DNA from 4 places in the Vibrio rhizosphaerae genome. Region 4 is predicted to be linked to each of the others. Evidence: predicted binding sites of a transcription regulator. Region 4 holds the regulator's gene; each other region holds the start of a gene.
The links. Region 4 encodes PurR, which represses purine synthesis genes. Its sites were predicted from a motif close to TNANGNAAACGTTTNCNTNA; they were not measured.
Positions count from the first base shown of each region.

Region 1: the regulator PurR is predicted to act here: its motif matches at 2,737-2,756, upstream of purM (phosphoribosylformylglycinamidine cyclo-ligase).
Region 2: the regulator PurR is predicted to act here: its motif matches at 3,712-3,731, upstream of purE (5-(carboxyamino)imidazole ribonucleotide mutase).
Region 3: the regulator PurR is predicted to act here: its motif matches at 2,508-2,527, upstream of glyA (serine hydroxymethyltransferase).

Region 1 covers NZ_AP024903.1:2,551,411-2,557,234, forward strand. The annotation lists gene OCV37_RS11095 (TraB/GumN family protein) at 1-551, shown strand, start outside; tRNA gene OCV37_RS11100 (tRNA-Pro) at 591-667, opposite strand; gene smrA (DNA endonuclease SmrA) at 1,312-1,893, shown strand; gene upp (uracil phosphoribosyltransferase) at 1,958-2,584, opposite strand; gene purM (phosphoribosylformylglycinamidine cyclo-ligase) at 2,819-3,859, shown strand; gene purN (phosphoribosylglycinamide formyltransferase) at 3,863-4,510, shown strand; gene OCV37_RS11125 (radical SAM protein) at 4,749-5,618, shown strand; gene OCV37_RS11130 (deoxynucleoside kinase) at 5,615-5,824, shown strand, end outside.
Region 2 covers NZ_AP024903.1:51,860-57,683, forward strand. The annotation lists gene dprA (DNA-processing protein DprA) at 1-789, shown strand, start outside; gene OCV37_RS00225 (DUF494 family protein) at 795-1,268, shown strand; gene OCV37_RS00230 (DNA topoisomerase family protein) at 1,279-1,860, shown strand; gene OCV37_RS00235 (5-(carboxyamino)imidazole ribonucleotide synthase) at 1,999-3,129, opposite strand; gene purE (5-(carboxyamino)imidazole ribonucleotide mutase) at 3,135-3,620, opposite strand; gene OCV37_RS00245 (L-threonylcarbamoyladenylate synthase) at 3,836-4,393, shown strand; gene hemF (oxygen-dependent coproporphyrinogen oxidase) at 4,411-5,325, shown strand; gene aroE (shikimate dehydrogenase) at 5,392-5,824, shown strand, end outside.
Region 3 covers NZ_AP024903.1:1,099,589-1,105,412, reverse strand. The annotation lists gene lipA (lipoyl synthase) at 1-520, shown strand, start outside; gene OCV37_RS04750 (hypothetical protein) at 723-1,055, shown strand; gene glyA (serine hydroxymethyltransferase) at 1,203-2,453, opposite strand; gene OCV37_RS04740 (YitT family protein) at 2,776-3,381, shown strand; tRNA gene OCV37_RS04735 (tRNA-Tyr) at 3,572-3,656, shown strand; tRNA gene OCV37_RS04730 (tRNA-Tyr) at 3,705-3,789, shown strand; gene gmhB (D-glycero-beta-D-manno-heptose 1,7-bisphosphate 7-phosphatase) at 4,011-4,559, opposite strand; gene metN (methionine ABC transporter ATP-binding protein MetN) at 4,876-5,824, shown strand, end outside.
Region 4 covers NZ_AP024903.1:2,048,023-2,053,846, reverse strand. The annotation lists gene glgA (glycogen synthase GlgA) at 1-772, shown strand, start outside; gene OCV37_RS08755 (TfoX/Sxy family DNA transformation protein) at 924-1,514, opposite strand; cyclic di-GMP riboswitch class I at 1,642-1,727, opposite strand; gene purR (HTH-type transcriptional repressor PurR) at 1,870-2,880, opposite strand; gene elyC (envelope biogenesis factor ElyC) at 3,180-4,010, opposite strand; gene cmoM (tRNA uridine 5-oxyacetic acid(34) methyltransferase CmoM) at 4,080-4,877, shown strand; gene mukF (chromosome partition protein MukF) at 4,892-5,824, shown strand, end outside.

The DNA of each region.
Region 1 (5,824 bases), 500 kb from region 4:
GTCTGAAAACATTGCCTCCGTGGCAAACGGCTATCGGTTTACAAATGCAGGCAATGAATCGACTCGGGTTTCGCGCCGATCTCGGGGTTGATCAATACATGATTCAACAAGCAGCATCAGCATCCATTCCGATCATTGGCTTCGAATCACTTCAGTCTCAAATCGATCTGTTAGCAGGTATGAAGCAGAATGGTAAAGAGCTACTCACGGAAACACTGAAAGACTGGGGAAAAAATCCGCATGAGACCGAGTGTTTGGTCACAAGCTGGCATCAGGGCGATCCAGAACAGTTGAAACAGCTGATAGACAATCATGACATGTCTCAGGAAATGTCGGAACAGCTTGAAATTCAAAGAAATCATCGCTGGTTAAAGCAACTGATGTCCCCGCCCATTTTTTCTGAACATCCCTCGAAGTACCTCATCGTCGTGGGTGCCTTACACTTAATCGGTCAGGAAAACTTAATTCAATTGCTGACTCAGCAAGGATTCACCGTGACCCGACAGAATGTTATTCAGCCAGAGACGAGTCAGACCAGTCAATGTCACTGAACGAAAAAAGCCTCAGCATATGCTGAGGCTTCTTAAATATGGTCGGTGAAGAGGGATTCGAACCCCCGACCCTCTGGTCCCAAACCAGATGCGCTACCAAACTGCGCTATTCACCGAGATGTTGTCGGACGACTGTGAGCAGCGCCGCAACGGAGGGCTATAATACGGATTCTTGTTATAGACGCAACTCATTTTCGCTAATTTTTCAAAAAAAATAATCAAGTGCTCAAAAGACATCCATCTCTGATTATAAATGTGACAATGGACACATGAATTTCAACAAATAAGCAACTTCATCAATACACTTGATCCAGATCATCTCTTTATCCATTGACTCAATTTATGTTTAGTACGTCTTCGCAACTTTGAAGAAACCTCGCTTGAAACTAAACATCAACGTTTGGTCACAGGGTGCAGTTTCTTATCAACAAAGTCATGAATGACAAATCTCCTCACTAGATCGCTTAGCTCCTGTAAAAACAGTTATAAGCTATGCACCGGAGCGGACCCTTTTCCACTCCGGTTTTTTATTTCTATCTGTTCGCTCAATCTTTCCTATCATCTATCTCTGACCGTCATGATTCAGCCGATACATATCCCCCATGTCAATATTGTGTATATTTGACAAAAATATAGATAAACAGATAGGTAAATAAATGGGTAAACGAATGTTGCGAGAGTCTTGCATCTGAAAGTCACTTCGGTATATATACCCAATGACCTCAAGGTACGTGATTGACAACAATTCGGAGGAATACGCATGTCTCAGGAAGATTTCGAGTTATTTCAGCAAATGATGGAAGATGTCAAACCTCTGAAACACGATACGGCCGAACTCAAAAAAGATTTACAGATTACCGATGCTCATCTTGCCCGGCAAGAAGCAGCGATGAAGCTAGAACAGCATGATTCTGATTACTTGTCTCTGGAACATGCCCCACAAATCAAACCGCATGACCTGATTGAGTTTAAACGGAGTGGCGTTCAGGACGGTGTTTACCGAAAACTCAGACTGGGCAAGTATCCGATCCAAGCTCGTTTAGATTTGCATCGTAAAACACTGGAACAGGCACGCGATGAGATTGTGAAATTTTTGCGTCAGTGTATGCGAATGGATATCCGAACCGTGCTTATTATTCATGGCAAAGGTGAACATTCAAATCCGCCGGCACTGATGAAAAGCTATGTCTCATACTGGCTCCCCCAGATCGAAGAAGTCCAGTGTGTTCACAGTGCACAACGATTCCACGGTGGCAGTGGCGCTCTTTATGTGCTCCTGCGTAAAAGTCAGGTACAAAAACTGGAAAACCGCGAACGACACCAGAAAAAACGGCCTCACTAACCCGAAAATAAAAAAACAGTCAGACCTCGCGAGACTGACTGTTTTTTTATCTGATACACAAAAATTACTTAGTACCGAATATTTTGTCTCCGGCATCTCCCAGCCCGGGCACGATGTAACCTTGTTGATTCAGATGATCATCAATTGCAGCCGTGTATAATTCAACATCCGGGTGTGCTTTTTCTAAAGCTGTAATCCCTTCAGGGGCAGCAACCAACACCAAGACTTTAAATTGGGTACATCCTTGCGCTTTTAACAGATCAATCGTTGCAATCATCGATCCACCGGTTGCCAGCATCGGATCAACGACCAAAGCAATTCGCTCCTCAATGTTGGACGCAATTTTATTAAAATAAGGAACGGGCTCAAGTGTTTCTTCATCCCGATAGATACCCACGACACTAATCCGGGCACTCGGTATATGTTCAAGTACGCCATCCATCATCCCCAGTCCCGCACGAAGGATAGGAACAACCGTCACTTTTTTACCTTTGAGTTGATCCACTTCAACCGGGCCATTCCACCCTTCAATCGTCACTCTCTCGGTTTCAAAGTCTGCGGTTGCTTCATAAGTGAGTAGACTGCCAACTTCAGTGGCTAGTTCGCGAAAACGCTTGGTGCTAATATCTATCTCTCTCATCAAACCCAATTTGTGTTTGACAAGCGGGTGCTTCACTTCAACAACTTTCATCTGCATCTCCGACATTCAATCAAATAAACTTTCCGATTATACATACTTTCTATCGTTAATTTTATCCTTAACCTCAGGGAATATTATGATTTAGCGCATTGAGAAGCCATGATCGCCAAGAATTTTCCGACACTTCCATCAAAGAAAAAAATCAGCGCAAACGTTTTCCTTTTACTTTTTTCCCCTGTAGAATAGCGCCGTTTTCATATCCAACCAAAGAACGAGGATGACCCCGTGAGTGGCAAAAACACATCTCTGAGCTATAAAGATGCAGGCGTTGATATTGATGCAGGTAACGCACTTGTAGAGCGAATTAAAGGTGCAGTAAAGAAAACACGTCGTCCAGAAGTTATGGGCGGTCTCGGTGGTTTTGGTGCCCTGTGTGAATTACCAACCAAATATAAGCACCCCGTGCTTGTATCAGGGACAGACGGTGTCGGCACTAAATTACGTCTGGCACTGGATATGAAAAAGCATGACACGATTGGGATTGATTTAGTCGCCATGTGTGTCAATGATTTGATTGTACAAGGTGCTGAGCCCCTATTTTTCCTTGACTATTATGCAACCGGGAAACTAGATGTTGATACCGCAGCAGACGTCGTTTCTGGTATTGCCGAAGGCTGTCTTCAGGCCGGCTGTGCACTGATCGGTGGTGAGACCGCTGAAATGCCCGGCATGTACGAAGGCGAAGATTATGATGTCGCGGGATTCTGTGTCGGCGTCGTCGAAAAAGAAGCGATTATCGACGGTTCTAAAGTTGAATCCGGTAATAGCTTAATTGCGGTTGGTTCAAGTGGCCCTCACTCAAATGGGTATTCGCTGATCCGTAAAATTCTGGAAGTCTCGAATGCAGATAAGTCAGAATTGCTGGCAGGAAAAGCCGTCGGTGAGCATTTGCTTGAACCGACTAAAATTTACATCAAGTCAGCACTTAAACTCATCGCTGAACACGATATTCATGCAATCTCACATATTACCGGTGGTGGATTCTGGGAAAATATCCCTCGCGTTTTACCACAAGGTACCAAGGCTGTTATTGATGGCAACAGTTGGGAATGGCCAGCAATTTTCAAATGGCTACAGGAAAAAGGCAACGTCGATACTTACGAAATGTACCGGACTTTCAACTGTGGCGTCGGTTTGATTATCGCATTGCCTGAAGCGCAAGCTCAAGCTGCGGTCAAACTGCTTCAAGCTGAGGGAGAAAATGCTTGGATCATCGGTCATATTGCACCAGCACAGGCTAACGAAGCGCAAGTAGAGATTAAATAGTTCATGAAAAGTATTGTCGTTTTAGTTTCGGGAAACGGGACCAACTTACAAGCCATCATTGATGCTTGTGACTCTAAAATGCCTAATGGCAGGGTCACTGCTGTTTTTTCAAACAAAGCAGATGCTTACGCACTGGAAAGAGCTAAAAAAGCAAATGCAGCGGCAATCTTTGTCGATCCCAAAGCCTTTGACACGCGGGATGCATTTGACCGTTCATTGATGGAACAAATTGACGAATACGCACCAGACCTGATTATTCTGGCTGGTTATATGCGTATTCTGAGCGCCGAGTTTGTTCGTCATTACATGGGAAAAATGATTAATATTCATCCTTCACTACTGCCGAAATATCCCGGTCTGAATACCTATCAGAGAGCAATTCTCGCCGGGGATGAAGAGCATGGCACCAGTGTTCACTTCGTTACAGAACAGCTGGATGGTGGCCCGGTCATTCTACAGGCACGAGTCCCGATTGATGACGACGATACCATTGAATCGCTGACCCGTAAGATCCAGGAGCAAGAACACCGGATCTACCCGTTAGTCGCTCAATGGTTTGTTGAAGAGCGCGTCGAGATGCGTGATGGCAAAGCCTACCTTGATGGCGAACAACTGGGGATTTATGGCTATAAAGGCCATTCGGCACGTTAATTACCACTGTTTATCCTCAATACTGAATAGGCGGCTCTTCTGAGCCGCTTTTTTATTTCATATTCACATCCGGTTCATACCAATATCCAACATCTCTGGTGCTGATGCGCTCCCGTTCGCAGTCATGTTCACAGCCGTATCACTCCGCTCATATATTCCACAGCTCAAAAGCACCCACTTGCATAATAACAATATAAAGACTATGGTTATTTAACCCTCATAGAATGGATTGCTAAATATGTTAGATATCAATACTTTATTGTTAGATTTCCGAATTACGTCCTACTGTAATCTCGACTGTGATTTGTGCTTCAGAAACCCGGGTATTGAAGATCAATCAACCGAGAGAGCATTAAGCATATTAGACAAAATGTACCAAGTCGGATTTCGCCGAGTCGGTTTTACCGGAGGTGAACCCACGACACGAAAAGATTTTCTCACCTTAATTGAACATGCCAAAAAACTTGGCTTTATGACTTACCTATCAACCGTTGGTCACCGCTTTATTATGGATCACGAACGGTTAAACGGTGTGTTGGACTGGGTTGGCATCCCGATTGATGGCATAGAAAAACAAACCAACAGTGACATCAGAAGTGAGAAAATGGGTAATCAGCATCGCGTGATCAAAGATATTCTCACTTGGTTATCTCAGACAAATAACACTATCAATATCAAACTTACCACCGTTGTATCTCAAGCCAATGCCCATCAAATTTCCGATATTGTTCGTTGGGTCAATTGTTTCCCCTATAAAATCCAGTCTTGGCGCTTTTATCAGTTTTGTCCACTCGGTGTAGGTAAGGAAAAAAGAGATAAACTGGAAATCGATACCGATCAATTCATCAACACCATGAAGCGAACAAAAAATGAATTCCCGGATCTACCCTTAAGCTGGGCTACATTTGAAGAAAGGGACAAAGCCAATATTGTGATGGAACCCAATTTTGATGTCATTATTCCTGACGGAGAAAATTATACTTATCTGTGTAATATGGAGAAAGATTCACCTGAGCAGATTATTCACCATATTTTCGGTCAACCTGAAATTATGCAGAAATGTGAAAATAATCGATTCTGGCTTGATGAAATGGCGTTTGTCTCATGAATAAACATCATCTTTATACACCACCTTGGACGGTCGGTGAACGACCGGATGCACCAGATTCAGCCCCATTGTACATCGTTCTATCCGGTAACTCTGGTGTCGGTAAAAGTACACTACTTCGCGCAATCTCAACCTATATTTATGAGATCACCCCCCAAACAATCGCAATTGATGAAAAGTCACTTCATCATCCGTTATTACAAAAC
Region 2 (5,824 bases), 1.5 Mb from region 4:
GCTATTGTCGGGAGCCGACATGCCAGTATGCAAGGATTGCAAGATGCATGGCATTTTGCGAATGAGTTTGCTCAGCATCAGGTGGCAGTGACCAGTGGGTTGGCGTTAGGCATTGACGGACAGGCTCATCTGGGGGCACTCGATGGTGGTGGCAAAACCATTGCTGTGTTAGGGGCTGGCTTAGCACGTATCTATCCGGCCCGGCATCGGGGATTGGCTGAACGGATGCTTGAGCAACAATCCGGTGTTTTGGTGTCAGAATTTTGTCCCTCAACACCACCGAAATCACAGAACTTCCCGCGCCGTAACCGGATAATCAGTGGGTTATCTTTGGGAGTATTGGTGATTGAAGCGGCCGAAAAAAGTGGATCGCTCATTACCGCAAGGTACGCTGCGGAGCAAAATCGGGATGTTTTTGTGATCCCGGGCGCTATTCATCAGCATGGTTATCGGGGCAGTAATGCATTAATTCGTGATGGTGCTTGCTTAGTTCAGAATATCGAACAGATACTCTCTGAAGTTGGTACATTATCTGCTTGGGTAAAGGAAGAAGAGAAGCAAGCCGATAAAATTCAGCAAAATGAACTTTTTCCGCCATTAATTGACGACGAAGAATTGCCATTTGCTGAACTGTTAGCTAACGTAGGGGTAAAGGCGACACCAGTTGATATTCTTGCAGCGCGGACCCATATACCAGTTCATGAAGTGATGAGACAACTCCTGGAGTTGGAATTATCCGGGCACGTGATTGCAGTTGCTGGTGGCTATATTCGTAAGGGGAGGGGCTAGCTATGATGATGGATATTCTTATGTATCTGTTCGAAACTTACATCCATAGCGATGCTGAGTTACAAGTTGATCAAGATGAGTTAGAGGATGAGCTCCTGCGTGCAGGTTTTCATCAAAAAGAGATCTACAAAGCCCTCAACTGGTTGGAAGAATTAGCATCACTACAACAGAGTGATGTGCATTCTCCGCTATCAATCAGTGCTGCAACAGCAATGCGAGTCTATACCGAGAAGGAAACAGCCCGACTTGATGTTGAATGCCGCGGATTCCTGTTGTTCCTTGAACAGATTAAAGTGTTGACGCCCGAAACCCGAGAAATGGTCATTGATCGAGTCATGGGATTAGAAACCAATGAGTTTGAACTGGATGATTTGAAATGGATTATTCTGATGGTGCTGTTCAATGTTCCCGGTAATGAGAGTGCCTATACGCTGATGGAAGAATGGCTGTATACCAAAGAGCAAGGCATTTTGCACTGATAGAGATGCAATGAGTCGTCATATAGATCAGCAATTATTTTCTGCCCATGAGCATGCTTTAGACGAAGCTGAGCCCTGCCCTGAATGTGGTAGCGAGTTACAGTTACGGCATGGTAAACATGGGGCATTTTGGGGCTGTTCTGCGTATCCGGCGTGTGATTATATTCGCCCCCGTCATCAGCACGATGGCCATATCGTGAAAGCTTTGGGTGTGCCCTGTCCTGAATGTGGCCATGAACTGGTCTTAAGGCAGGGCCGTTATGGCATGTTTATCGGCTGTAGTCATTTTCCACAGTGTCATCATATCGAATCTTCTGACCCCCCCAAGAATGAGCAATCCCATGACGTGAGTTGTCCCGAATGTCATACGGGGCATCTGGTTGAACGAAAGTCCCGTTTTGGTAAGACTTTCTGGGCTTGTGATCAGTATCCGAAGTGTAAGTTTGCTATCAATTCTCCGCCTGTCATGGGCCAATGCAGCGCGTGTGGCTTTCCGCTCCTCGTGGAGAAAAAATCAGCGGCCGGTGTAACATTGATTTGTGCTGCACGGCGTTGTGGTCATCTCCAAGAGCGTGAATCATTGAATTGCTGACTGATGGGATGAAGCACCAAGGGCAGTTATACCCTTGGCTGATGGGATGTATAACGCTCGGTTAGATTGTGAAAATCCATTCCCCGATCATTGTATGACAGGCGGTTGTCTGACCGAAGGCGGCCAGTGCCGCTCTGATTATTGGTGTTGGCTGGTGAATTGATGCACCGCTGGAAATGCGTCTGCCGGAAGTATATCAGCAAGCGAACAGATGATGCGCTCTAGCTCGGCATAGTAATCGGCACTGACATTAATATGGCCCATCTTTCTACCGGCCCGCTTTTCTTTACCATACCAGTGAATATGACACCCTTCCGTGGCCAGAATTTCTGACGGGAGTGTATCTTCGCCGAGAATATTGACCATACAGGTCGGTCGGATCAACTTCGTACTGCCCAGCGGCAAACCGCATACCGCGCGGAGATGATTCTCGAACTGACAGGTATCAGCTCCCTGTTGTGTCCAGTGCCCTGAGTTATGGACCCGAGGCGCAATCTCGTTCACGAGTAGTTGCCCCTGAACATCGAAAAATTCCAGTGCAAGCACCCCCACATAATTGAGGGTATTGGCAACGGCTTCAAACATGGTTTTGGCTTGTTGCTGCAACGCTTGCGCATCTATCGAGGTCGACAGGCTGAGCACGCCATCGGTGTGAATATTTTCTGACAGTGGGTAAACCACCCACTCGCCGTTTCGACCTCGCGCACCAACCAGTGATACTTCACGATCAAAAGGAACGAACTCTTCAGCAACAATCGCTTGGTTGTCACTGGCTTCAATGCATTGCTGCATTTCCGGCCAGATCTTATCGGCATCTGTTGTCGATTTTAATCGCCATTGACCTTTTCCATCGTAGCCGCCTAACGCGCTCTTGAGAACCATTGGTATACCCACATGGCGGATCGCACTGTCAAAATCATCGCGAGTTTTGATGACGAAATATTTGGCATTTTTGACGCCGGCTTCATCCAGTAATGCTTTTTCCAGACGACGATCACCACCAGTCTTAATTGCTTGTGCGCTCGGGAGTAATTTGCCACTTTGTTCACACAAATGCAGGATATCATGAGGAATGTGTTCAAACTCGGCGGTAATCACATCCGCTTGCTGGATGGCATTCTCCAGACTATGGCCTTGCACTTCCTGAGTCAGCGGATGAATCATCTGACCGCTGACCACATCGAAGGCACTAATGTGAATATTGAGCGGGGCACCGGCAAGTGACATCATCCGTGCAAGTTGACCCGCGCCTAAGACAAGTACATGCATACGGCTTATTCCTCCGTTGGATCGGGATTGGCAAGAACGGTATCTGTTTGCGACTGGCGGAATGCTTCCACTTTCTGCATGACCTGTTCATCATGAACACCGATAATTTGGGCGGCCAGAATCCCTGCGTTGGCTGCCCCTGCTTCACCAATGGCTAGGGTGCCGACAGCGATACCTTTCGGCATCTGCACGATAGACAGGAGTGAATCTATGCCTTTGAGTGCTTTAGATTGAACCGGGACGCCCAGCACTGGCAGACTGGTAAAGGCGGCGGCCATGCCTGGTAAATGAGCTGCGCCACCGGCACCTGCAATGATCACTTTTAGACCGCGTGCTTTCGCCTGACTAGCATAGTCGGCCAGTAACTGAGGTGTGCGATGTGCTGAAACTACTTTTGTTTCATATTCAATACCGAATTGCTCTAACATTTCGGCGGCAAGCTTCATGGTTGGCCAATCGGACTTCGAGCCCATTATAATTCCGACTTTCATCTCAGATTCCTTCAGGTTCGTTGCAATGCTCAAGTATGTTGATGATATCAATATGCGACAATTTTGCGCGCATTATACGGGGAAATATGCTTAAGGAAAACGTTTGCGTCGAGAGAGTTTCTCGATCATTTGTTTTCGTGCAAAATTGATTTCGTTTTCTGGCATGATCGTTTGTACACTAGTGGCATCGTCATCCAAGCATAATGAGAAGTATTGTGAATAATTTTGAGCAGGTGCTTGATGTGTTGCATCAAGGTGGTGTGATTGCCTACCCGACGGAAGGCGTCTTTGGCGTCGGGTGTGACCCTGATCGAGCGGATGCCATTCAACGGTTACTGGAAATCAAAAACCGTCCGGTTGAAAAGGGGTTGATTCTGATAGCATCCGGCTATCAACAGTTACAGCCTTACATTGATGAGAGTCAGCTTTCCGCACAGCAACTGGCGCATGTTCAAGCAAGCTGGCCGGGGCCGGTTACTTGGGTGATGCCTGCCAGTGAGTATGCGTCAGTCTGGCTTCGGGGATTATTTGAGACCATCGCGGTTCGGGTGACTGATCATCCACAAGTCCGGCAATTGTGCGAGGCTTATGGCAAACCGATTACCTCAACCAGTGCTAATTTAACCGGGCAACCGCCTTGTATGACGACAGAATCGGTGCAACAACAACTTGGTCACTGTCTGGATGCAATTTTAGCCGGGCAGACCGGTGGGCGGGATAAACCCAGTGAGATTCGAGATGCGCGCACGCTCGAAATATTAAGACAAGGGTAGCAACGAGGAACATCGTGATGAGTGGGATTGATAAACAGGCCGTTAAAACTTTTTTATTGCAACTACAGGACGCTATTTGTCAACAGCTTGAGGCGACTGATGGTTTGGCGCAGTTTGAGCAAGATGAGTGGCATCGTGAACCGGGTGAACGCTTGGGCGGTGGTGGACGTAGCCGCGTGATGCGCGATGGTCATGTATTTGAACAGGGCGGGGTTAACTTTTCTCATGTGACGGGTCATGAAATGCCTGCGTCAGCGACAGCACACCGACCTGAGTTAAAAGGACGACGATTTGAAGCGATGGGCGTTTCTTTGGTGATGCATCCTAATAATCCTTATGTGCCTACCTCTCATATGAATGTACGTTTCTTCATTGCCGAAAAAGAAGGGGAGTCTCCTGTCTGGTGGTTTGGTGGTGGTTTTGATTTAACCCCATTCTACCCGTTTGATGATGATTGCTGTCACTGGCATCAAGTGGCAAAAGAGATTTGCCAGCCATTTGGACCGGAGGTATACCCGCAACATAAAGCATGGTGTGACCGATATTTTTTCTTACCGCACCGGGAAGAAACACGTGGTGTGGGCGGACTATTTTTTGATGACCTGAATCAGTGGGATTTCGAGACCTGTTTTGCTTATATCCGTGCGGTTGGTGAAGGCTATACTCGCGCTTACCTGCCGATTGTTGAGCGACGAAAGGACTGCCAGTTTTCGGAACGTGAACGCCAGTTCCAGTTATACCGACGTGGACGATATGTAGAATTTAATCTGGTGTTTGACCGAGGAACGTTGTTTGGACTGCAATCGGGCGGACGAACCGAATCGATTCTGATGTCGATGCCACCGTTGGTGCGTTGGGAGTATGGGTATCAGCCGGCTCCCGGCAGTGCAGAAGCAAGACTGACGGAATATTTGACCCCAAGAGACTGGTGACAGTTTTCATCGGGAGTGATAGGGTCAAATGATTCTTTTCTATTTTCTTTGAGTGAAGGCAGGGACATGGCTTATCAGGAACAGTATGCGGTATTCGGCAACCCAATCGGTCACAGTAAATCTCCTTTTATACAGACGTTGTTTGCTCGCCAGACCAATCAAGACATGGTTTATACGGCTGAGCTTGCGCCTGTTGATGGGTTTGAAACGGCAGTGGATACTTTTTTTTCTCAGGGAGGAAAAGGCTGTAATGTCACTGTGCCTTTTAAAGAAGAAGCCTATGCGTTTGCTGATCAACTGACCGAGCGGGCTAAAATTGCCGGTGCGGTCAATACGCTCAAGAAGCTCGATGACGGAGGTATTCTCGGCGACAATACTGATGGTGCAGGCTTGGTTCAGGATTTATTGCAGTATCAGGTGCCTTTGCAGGGCGCAAAAATTCTGTTAATCGGTGCGGGTGGTGCGGCAAAAGGGGTGATTCATCCGTTATTAGCACAAT
Region 3 (5,824 bases), 950 kb from region 4:
TGTGGATTGTAACCGAGAAATTCGGGCACTCAATCCTGAGATTCGCATTGAAACACTGGTTCCCGACTTCAGAGGCCGGATGGATACCGCACTGGATATCCTGAAAGATAATCCGCCAGATGTATTCAATCACAATCTGGAAACTGCGCCGCGCTTGTACCGGAAAGTGAGACCCGGAGCAAACTACAAGTGGTCTCTGGAATTATTACAAAAATTCAAACAGCAACACCCGGACATCCCAACCAAATCTGGTCTGATGATGGGGCTGGGTGAAACAAAAGAAGAGATTGTCGAAGTGCTCAAAGATCTGCGTGCCCACGGCGTCACGATGCTGACCTTAGGTCAATATCTGGCACCGAGCCGCCATCACTTACCCGTAGAACGCTATGTCCCACCGGAAGAGTTTGATGAACTGAAAGAGATTGCGCTGGCACTCGGCTTTACTCATGCCGCATGTGGTCCGTTTGTTCGTTCCTCCTATCATGCTGATTTGCAAGCTAAAGGCATTGAAGTCAAATAATGCCAATCAGCCGGTGCCCCCACCGGCTGATTAGCCGCTCAACGGCCTATCACCAACATGACCATTTGAGGATAAACACGGCACAAGCCTTCCGCAAATGTGAAACAATTGCCATAATTTGAGCTGTAATATTGAATCTATGATGGTTGTTCTATAGTCTAGAGAGCAACTCGAATTCACTGTCGATGTAAGGATATATATGATGAAAACAGCCACGATCTGGGGCATTATCGGACTCGCGGTCACACTCGCAGGTTGTGCTTCAAATACCAAAGAAGACAACTACCGTGAAGCGTCTTTTGAGCTTTGTAATACCGACGTGAAAGTCTACTCGCTGGATAATGCAGGACGAGTCCGCATCGTTTGTGCCGACGGCTCTAAATTTGCCCTCAAATCAGAAAGCACGCTCGAAGTGATGCGTGGGATCAACATTGATTATTGTGACGGCGAAGGGTTAGGCAAATTTACTGAAAGTGAAAACTACTACTTATTCAAATGTAAATCAGGTACAACACTGAGCATCTCTAAAGATTAATCCCCGTATTGAGATAATATTCTCAATCGCTGATTGCCCTTTCACAGACACTTTTGAATCTCTTGTTTCGTTGTGAATATGCTTTATTTCAAAATAATAAACCCGCGGAAAGCGGGTTTATTTTTATCACCAAAATGATTCGGTCACTTATGCGTAAACTGGGAGGCGCTTACAAATTTCGAGAACTTTTGCTTTCGTCGCATCAATCACACTTGGATCATTGATGTTGTCCAACACATCACACATCCAGTTTGCCAACTCTTTCGCGTCATCAGCGGTAAAACCACGTCGAGTGATTGCCGGTGTGCCGACACGAATACCTGAAGTCACAAACGGACTCCGAGGATCATTCGGTACTGAGTTCTTATTAACGGTAATATTCGCTGCGCCGAGAGCCGCATCCGCTTCTTTCCCTGTGATATCTTTGTCGATCAAATCAACCAGGAACAAATGGTTTTCAGTACTGTTCGACACGATTTTATAGCCACGCGCCTGGAACTGAGCAACCATCGCTTTGGCATTTTGCACGACACGCGCCTGATAGGCTTTAAACTCAGGTTCCATCGCTTCTTTAAACGCAACTGCTTTTGCCGCAATCACATGCATCAGAGGACCACCCTGACCGCCAGGGAATACAGCAGAGTTCAGTTTTTTGTACATCTCTTCACCGGCGTTTGACAGAATCAAACCACCACGCGGACCAGCCAGTGTTTTATGGGTTGTCGTGGTCACAACGTGAGCATGTGGGACTGGTGTCGGATACACGCCCGCAGCGATCAGACCCGCCACATGCGCCATATCGACAAACAGGTAAGCGCCGACTTTATCTGCGATTTCACGCATCCGAGCCCAGTCAACAACTTGTGAATATGCAGAAAATCCGCCAATAATCATTTTCGGCTTATGTTCAACCGCCAACGATTCCATTTCGTCGTAGTTAATCTGACCCGTTTCATCAATGCCATAAGGAATCACATTGTAGTGTTTCCCGGAGAAATTCACCGGAGAACCATGTGTCAAGTGACCACCGTGAGCCAGACTCATCCCTAAAACAGTATCACCGGGATTCAACAATGCCATATAAACAGCACTGTTTGCCTGAGAACCTGAGTGAGGCTGGACGTTTGCATATTCACAATTAAACAGTTCGCATGCGCGCTCAATCGCTAATGTTTCAACTTTATCGACGTACTCACAACCACCATAATAGCGCTTGCCCGGATAGCCTTCCGCATACTTATTGGTCAGCTGAGAGCCCTGAGCTTCCATCACGCGTGGGCTGGTGTAGTTTTCTGAAGCAATCAGTTCAATGTGTTCTTCCTGACGAAGAGTTTCTTCTTGAATGGCTGCGAAAAGATCCGCATCATAATCAGCGATATTCATATCACGCTTAAGCATCTGTATCTCCTGACTCAGATTGACTGAAATGTTTAATAAAATGACATTTTGACTTAACGCAAACGTTTTCGCCATCTAATTTAGCGCGTATTCTACCTAAATTGATTTAGGTCATAAAGCCCAAATAGACAAATTATCATGCAGTTTTTTCATGATACCGAAAAGTCACACCACAATAACCATCATGTGTGTCAACTTTGCTGTTTACATCATGTAAAGTATCAAAGACATAGGTTTACCTGAATTTAGCCTATCTAGCTACCGAAAACGTCACCTTTTCTTTAGTATTCTCCGCAAATTGTCCCAATCCTTTTGACTATCGATGGAAAAGCACACATTTCAGGAAGACATTATTGCCATGATTACCGGGAGCTTTTTAGTTGCTCAGGGAATTATGTTTCTACAAGCAGCAAATGCCATTACCGGTGGCACAGCCGGATTAGCACTATTATTGAACCACTTAACGCCATACTCTTTTGGTGTGCTGTATCTACTGTGCAACACCCCTTTTTATTGGCTTGCCTGGAAACGATTCGGCCAACGGTTCGCGTTGAACAGTTTCATTTCCGGACTACTGGTTTCCCTGTTTACCGGACTATTTTCACCGCTGGTACAACTCACCGACACCAATCCTGTTTACGCTGCCATCAGCGGCGGCCTCCTGATGGGATTGGGTATGTTGATTCTCTTTCGCCACCGGTCAAGTTTAGGCGGCTTCAACGTATTCTGCCTGTTTGTTCAGGATAAATTAGGCATTTCTGTCGGTAAGACACAATTATGTATTGATGCATCGATTGTCTGTGCATCTTTCTTTTATCTCCCACCAGAGACAATTGCTGTTTCCATACTCAGCGCAGCTGTCCTCAATGTCGTCCTTGCGATGAACCATAAACCATCACGATATTGTGTCACTTACGGTTCATCATAAAGGGTCAAGTTCAGTGTTTTTTATCTTCTATAACTTGATATTGAACAAGAAATAGCACATTTGTCCAAAAAGACATCATTCAGTCATAAATTATTAGAAAAGGCTTTACAGGCTGCATAGGTTTGCTATGATGCGCCCCGCACCGAAGAGATGAATCGGGAATATTTCTTCAACACAACGTGCACACCCTGGAGGGGTTCCCGAGTGGCCAAAGGGAGCAGACTGTAAATCTGCCGGCTCCGCCTTCGATGGTTCGAATCCGTCCCCCTCCACCATATTCAACATGGTTGAATTATTTGATTCAGGCATGAACAAAACACTCTGGAGGGGTTCCCGAGTGGCCAAAGGGAGCAGACTGTAAATCTGCCGGCACTGCCTTCGATGGTTCGAATCCGTCCCCCTCCACCATATAGAAAAGCCAGCATATTGCTGGCTTTTTTTCTATCCGTTGCTTTTCTATCCGGTGACTCAGACCACTCAATTCACATCAGACTTCAGCGATACCCGTTGCTACTTCATATTGCAATAATTGCAAGCAAAGAGACTCGAACCAATACAGTGTCTCCCTGCTTTAATGACATCATCTCAATATGGCATCAATACTATCTTTTCTGAGTACAGAAAAACCATCAAGCCAAATAAGCCGGAACATCTTTGATGCTATCAAGCACCACATCGGCAAGTGATTCACCGGCTTCAGTCACGGGTTTTCCGGTACGGACCAGAATTGAAGTCCCGACGCCAGCCGCCTGAGCTGCAATCAGATCTGAGGGTTTATCCCCCACCATCACTGACTTCGCCATATCAATGTTGAGAAAATCACGGGCAGAGATAAACATGCCGGGACGCGGTTTTCGACAATCGCAGTTCTGCTTATATTTCTCGTCGCCATGCTCAGGATGATGCGGACAATAATAAATCCCATCCAACTCGATCCCACGGTCAATAAAGTTCCAGTCCATCCACTGCGTCAGGCTCAAAAAGCGCTCTTCGGTAAACAATCCCCGGGCAATTCCGGCCTGATTGGTCACCACTACTAAAAGATATCCCATATCCTTCAGGCGTTTTGTTGCCTCAAATACCCCATCAATGAAGTGAAAATCATGTTCATCATGAACATAGCCACTATCCATATTGATCACACCATCGCGATCCAGAAACACTGCTGGTTTAGCCAAAGCTTTACCCCATCCGACTGATTAATGTCGGCTATTATACTCAAACTCACACTTGGAGATACACCCAAATCCCTTCGTCTCCTGTTACAGATTTTTGATTGCTTTTTCCAGCCTAATCGCCACAATAATAACTTTAGACGTCTAGACGTCGAAAATGATTGACTTCATTATCATGAAGCCATAGCATCCATTACCAAATCGCAGGTGTTGTTCCGGATTGAATACAAATTCATCACGCAACACACCATACCTCAGCATACAATGCTTGATCTGAGGTGAAATGAATCAACTAAGTAGGTCCTAGTCAGGGTTTCTAATGATTGAAATAAATCACGTCAACAAAATGTTTGGTCAAGGCGACAATCAAATACTCGCCCTGAAAGACATTAATCTCCATATCCGGCAAGGGACGATCTTTGGTGTGATCGGCTCTTCCGGTGCCGGGAAAAGTACGCTGATACGCTGTGTCAATATGTTGGAGTCTCCCACCAGTGGTGAAGTCATTGTGGACGGTGTTGACCTGACCAAATTGAGTGCGGCTCAATTGTGTCAGGCCAGACGCAATATCGGCATGATATTCCAGCATTTTAATCTGTTATCATCCCGAACTGTATTTGACAATATTGCTTTACCGCTAGAACTTGCAGGTCAGAATCAGCAATATATCCATAATAAAGTCAATGAATTACTGACACTTGTCGGTCTTGCCGACAAAAAACAAGCCTATCCGTCCAACCTCAGTGGCGGGCAAAAGCAACGCGTTGCAATTGCCCGCGCACTGGCGAGTGATCCGAAAGTGCTGTTATGTGATGAAGCCACCAGTGCATTGGATCCGGCCACGACCCAATCAATTTTACAACTGCTTAAACAGATTAACCGTCAGCTAGATATCACGATTTTGCTCATCACACATGAGATGGATGTAGTGAAAAGCATCTGTCATGAGGTCGCCATCATCGGTGACGGAGAGTTGGTTGAAAAAGGTAGTATCAGCGATATTTTTGCCCATCCGAAAACCGAGCTCGCACACCAGTTTATTCGCTCGACACTGGATTTATCGATTCCGGAAGATTACGAAAATCGCCTGCATCCTGAACGGGTTCCGGGCAGTTATCCGCTTGTCCGGATGGAATTTACCGGCGCGACGGTTGATGCCCCGTTGGTTTCACATATCTCACGGGATTTTAATATGGATGTGAATATTCTCAGTTCTGATCTCGATTATGCCGGCGGTGTCAAATTTGGCATGTTGGTCGCAGAACTCC
Region 4 (5,824 bases):
ACTAGGTGCTCACGGATTAGTTGATGATTTTGTGCGCCGTGAGAGAGACTTGTTCGGGATTCTGAATGGTTGTGACTATTCAGAATGGAACCCGAGAATTGACCGTTACATTCCGCGCAACTATACCAATGAGCCCGATTCGTTAAAAGAAGGGAAAGCAACCTGCAAACGTCAGTTACAGGAAGAGTTATTATTACCCATCCGAGATATTCCCGTCTTTGGGATGGTCTGTCGTTTGACCTATCAAAAAGGGTTTCACTATCTGCTGCCGATTCTGGAACAGTTCTTACGCAATGACGTACAACTGGTTATTGTCGGGACAGGGGAGCCGGAAATTGCGAATCGGCTGCATCAAATTTCCGCGACGTCATCGCATAAATTTGCATTTGTTGATGCTTACAGTAACCGCTTTGCGCATTTAGTCGAAGCTGCGGCAGATTTCTTTTTGATGCCTTCTGAGTTTGAAGCGTGTGGGTTAAATCAGATTTATAGTATGGCTTATGGTACGCTGCCGATTGTTCGGGAAGTCGGTGGCCTCAAAGATACTGTTTTGGACTACGACCATTTTCCCGATAAAGCAACGGGGTTCAGTTTTATGGAACCGACACCGGAAGCATTACTTATCTGTATGCAGCGGGCACTGCTGTTTTATTTGCAGCAACCGGAGAAAAAGCTCGATATGCAGTTGCGTGCGATGCTGCAAGATTTTCGTTGGGAAGATTCTGCCGAGCAGTATGTCAGGATGTATGAGGCCGCATTAATGGGCTACTAACGCATATACTGATTATGATTCGTGGATAATCATAAGTAATTGAGAAAAAACAAAGCACCGCGAACGGTGCTTTGTTGGTTTTGACTCGACGATCAAATGGGGTTGTATACGGTGAAACATGTATACGATAGTGGAAAGTTTGATCGTTCAATTAAATTTGCTGAGCCAGCTCATCACGTCTTGCCTGAGAAATTACAGACCAGTGTTTTCCTTCAATTGCACCCTCTAATGCCCATAAGAGCTCTAGTGGCGGTTGTGTTGAAGGATGAGAGCTTAGAATCGCTTTATATGCGCTGAGAGATCCTTTTTGATGAAGTTCTTCAACAGAATTAATTCCAGCTTTGCGTAGCATCCGTTCGGTTGCCAAGCGAAGATTAGGCAGATCTTTCAATCGCTGCGGTTTTGCCTCTACATGCGTCGTTTTTTCATCTTTCGCATTTAAGTAGGCTTGCTTTGCAATGTTGAAAATTGTATCTACATCATTCCAGTAGTCTGCAGGAAGCGCAAAATACTTGGTCACAACCGGAAAACCACGTTTTGTATACACATAAGGTTCAAACCCTTTTGCTTTAAACGTCTCCAGTGAGTGATTGTCTGCCCGTATATGAAGTTTGTCTTGAACGACAAGTGCAAACATAATGTCGTTTACGAAAATACCAAACCCGCCGAACATTGAGCGTGATTTGACACGGCCTAGTTGTTCAAAAAGCCGCATTGAATCTTTAAGAATTGGTTTGTCCATGCTTTACGTCTCGGTGTATTTTTAAATGAATACGCCACCAAAATCAGGTCCGAGAATTTAGCAAAAGAATGCAGAAAGTATGTTAACAAAACGTCAAAGATTGACGAATGTGAAATGCATTTTTGCCATCGGTAACCCCGCTACCTATCATTTTCATGGTTTAGGCCGGAGGCTTTGCGTCCCATCTTTTCAGATGGTTTGCCCTGTGCGTGACACTTTTCCAGTACGGAATTATGGAGTAACCATCGAAATGCCTACTCCACAATGTGTGATTCTAGTCCAATTAATAAATGTTATCAATAGAAAGAAAGTGGTTGGAGGAATGACCTCCCTCCAACGAAATGTCAATTAGGTGTTAATTTTTGTTTAAATCCTTAACGGTGTTGCGTTCTACAATTTCAGGATGCATTTCAAACGTTCTGCGTTCATGTTCCTTACTTTTGATCCGTTCCAATAGGATTTCGAAAGCGTTTTTTCCGACCCGGCGTTTCGGCTGGTGAATGGTTGTCAGCGGTGGAGAAAAATATTCTGAGATCTCAATGTTATCATAACCAATGACCGATATATCATCCGGGACCTTTATACCTCTCTGCTGTAAGCGACTCATCAGCCCTAAAGCCATTGTGTCATTAAAGCAAAAAACAGCTGTCGGTTGTTCATCCATTGCAATGATTTTATCAGCGGCTAAAACGGCAGTATCACACTCAAAGTTGCCTTCCAGAATCCAGTCTTCATTGGGTGTCACTCCCACTTCAGCCATTGCTCTACGGAACCCTTGAATCCGCTCCAGGCAAGCCGCTTTTGACAACTGTCCACTCAAACAGGCAATTTTGCGATGACCTTTATCAAGCAGATACTTGGTTGCAAGGTAGCCGCCTTCTTCTGAATTATCGATAATTTTATCCGCTTGAGAGCTCTCCGGCCCCCAGTCCATAATGACTTTGGGAATATCATTATAAGCTTCCAGCATATCTAAAAGTTCGGCGGTCAGATCGGAACACATCACTAACATCCCATCGACTCGTTTCTCAGCCAGCATCCGAATATAATCACGTTGCTTCTCATACAGGCCACCGGTATTACACAAAATCAGCGTGTAGCCTTGTCGGTAACAATAGCTTTCAACACCATCAATGACTTCAGAGAAGAAGGGATTGGTTGATTGAGTCACTAACATCCCGATGGTTCGCGTTGAGTTACATTTCAAACTCCGGGCGACAGCACTGGGTGCATAGTTGAGTGTTTTCACGGCTTCCATGACTTTTTCCTGAGTCGTTTCTGCCACAAACCGAGTTTTGTTAATTACGTGTGAAACAGTTGTTGTTGAAACTCCCGCCAAGCGGGCAACGTCTTTTATCGTAGCCATAGGTATTGTCCTGTCGCTTATGCTGAAGATCCAGCAGTCCGGAGCAAATTACAATTGAAAGAATAGTGATGAAGATTTTATCTATACTTCGTCATTGGATAACCCGTCGCGAAAGCATCTTGAGGTTATTCGCCAATAAGGACAAAAACCGCTAAATTTAGCGGTTTTTGTCGGTCTAAAATATGCTTAACCGCGAATTTTAGACTGCCGGTTCAGGAATAGCAATCAAAATGAGGCACTCTTCTGCTCGTCCGCTGGTCTTTGCCATGAATTGAGACTGTATGATGAAATCATGCATGCTAAAGCTTCTGTTTCGCCGGTTCGGCAACGGTTGCTTCCTGATTCGCGACCCAGTTTTTCAAGTAGTGCCAGAATTTCCCCAATGTTTCATACCAATATCTTTCTGTCTGTTCGAGATAAATGGCTTTCGGCGCATATTTTATCCAAGGCTGCGCTATATTTTTATAAGACAGATAATTGGTTGGGGCAGGGATCGGGTTGAGGCCAGCAGACTGGAACTCATGTAATGCACGATCCATATGACTGGCAGAGGTGACGAGCACTAGTTTTCGCGGTCCGACAAAACTTGCGGCTAGCTGAGCTTCTTCCCAGGTATCTTTGGCACTTTCCAGTAACACGATATCGGATTTTGCTACACCGAGTGACAGAGCAACTCTTGCCAGCATTCTGGCATGACTAAACCGGGTACCGCCGGCATATCCGGAAAGAATCAAACGAGATCCCGGATACATCCGCATAATCCGGATACCTTCCGTCAGTCGCATGAGAGCGGAACGACTGAGTTGAGAGGTCGGCGGGAGTTGATCATCGACAACATGACCGCTGCCAAGAACCATGATGTAGTCAATGCTACCCTCTACAGGTAAAAAGGCTGAATATTTGCGTTCCAGCGGGGCAAGAAGGCGGTCAGAAACAGGCTGGAATGACGCTAAAAACAGTAATGTGTAAGAGAACAGAACAATCAGGCAACCGGTTTTCCTTTTTGTTGAAAACATAATCATCATCAGTCCGATAAAACCGATGATGAGCAAGGCGGGAAGGGGCATCATTAATGCAGATATGATTTTTTTAAGCTCAAACATATAAGAAATAGTCCGAAAAAACAGCAATTGAGATTAAAAACGAATAATCCTCTTTATTCCTGCCATTCCTATGACAGAATAGCAGCACGATTCGTTATGATAACTCAAGCTACTGTGACTGAAGATCGCAATTTCGACGATATTGCCCACAAATTTGCAAAAAATATATACGGCTCTGACAAAGGTATGATTCGTCAGACCATTGTGTGGGAAGATATTCAAACTATTTTAACATCATTTTCTCCGGAAGCATTCCCACTTTCGGTGCTGGATGCCGGTGGTGGTCTGGCACAGCTATCGCAGCGGCTCGCGAGACAGGGACATCAGGTGACATTATGTGATCTTTCTTCTGAAATGTTGCAGTTGGCGTACACCGATATTGAAAAAAATGGTCTGCTTACGCAGTATCGCTTTGTCCATGCGGCAGTACAGGATATGCAACAGCACATCACCGCTCCGGTTGACTTTTTGATGTTTCATGCGGTGATGGAGTGGCTGGCTGATCCGAAAGATGCGCTGGAAAAATTATTGGCTCAGGTCAGGGTCGGTGGCGTTGCGTCCATCATGTTTTACAATCATCACGGATTGGTGCTGAAAAATGTGATTTGCGGCAACATTCCTCATGTGTTGGATGGCATGCCGTATCGCAAACGGTTTAAGTTGCAGCCGCAAAAAGGACTGAATCCAGAAGCGGTCTATCAATGGATAGAAGCTTGTGGATTCAGTATTGAGGGCAAAAGCGGAATTCGCTCGTTCAGCGATTACATTGGTAATCGCCAGAACATGGGTGAGTACAGCGAAGAAGATGTACTGGCACTTGAAAGGCAGTTATGCCGTCAAGAGCCTTATTTATCTCTGGGCCGCTATATTCATGTATGGGCCAGAAAAAAGTAAAAATGATGGAAACAATGATAGACGAATTGGCGCAACAAGCCGAAGTACAACCAATTGATGAATTGGTTGGATGGGTCAGGCATCATGACTTGTCTCTCAACCTGGATACGGAGCGACTCGCATTTTTGATTGCGATTGCTGTATTGAGTCGGGATCGATTTGATGATGAACTCGGGGAAGGGGAATTACATGATGCATTTGCAATCGTCACTCGATTATTCGATGAGACCGGAGAAGCGTCCGCTTTTCGGGCTAATAATGCGATCAATGATTTAGTTCACCAGCGGTTACTCCGGCGTTTTACCAGTGAAGTGACCGACGGGGCGAGCATCTATCGATTATCCCCATTAGCGATTGGTATTACGGATTATTATCTGCGCCATCGCGAATTTTCTAAATTAAAGCTATCGATTCAGCTATCAATTGTTGCCGATGAAATGGCAAAGGCGAAAGAAGCGGCTGAGAAAGGTGGCACAGCGTCTCACTGGCAGAAAAATGTATATGGTGTTTTGAAGTATTCTGTGGGTGAGATTTTTGATCAAATCGATCTCAACCAGCGAGTCATGGATGAACAGCAGCAAGAAGTCAAAGAACAGATTGCTCAGTTGTTGAACAAAGACTGGCGAGATGCGATTCAGAATTGTGAATCTCTTTTATCAGAAACGTCATCAACCCTTAAAGAGTTACAAGACACCCTGCAGGCTGCGGGGGATGAAATGCAAACGCAGATTCTCGATATTCAGGAATGCGTTTATGGTGAATCTGAACTGGATTTTATCGAAGAAACTTTGTTTCAGTTGCAGATTAAACTAGACCGAATTATCAGTTGGGGCCAGCAGGCGATTGACTTATGGATCGGCTATGATCGTCATGTTCATAAGTTTATTCGAACTGCGATTGATATGGACCAGAACCGTGCTTTTAGCCAGCGTTTGCGTCAATCGATG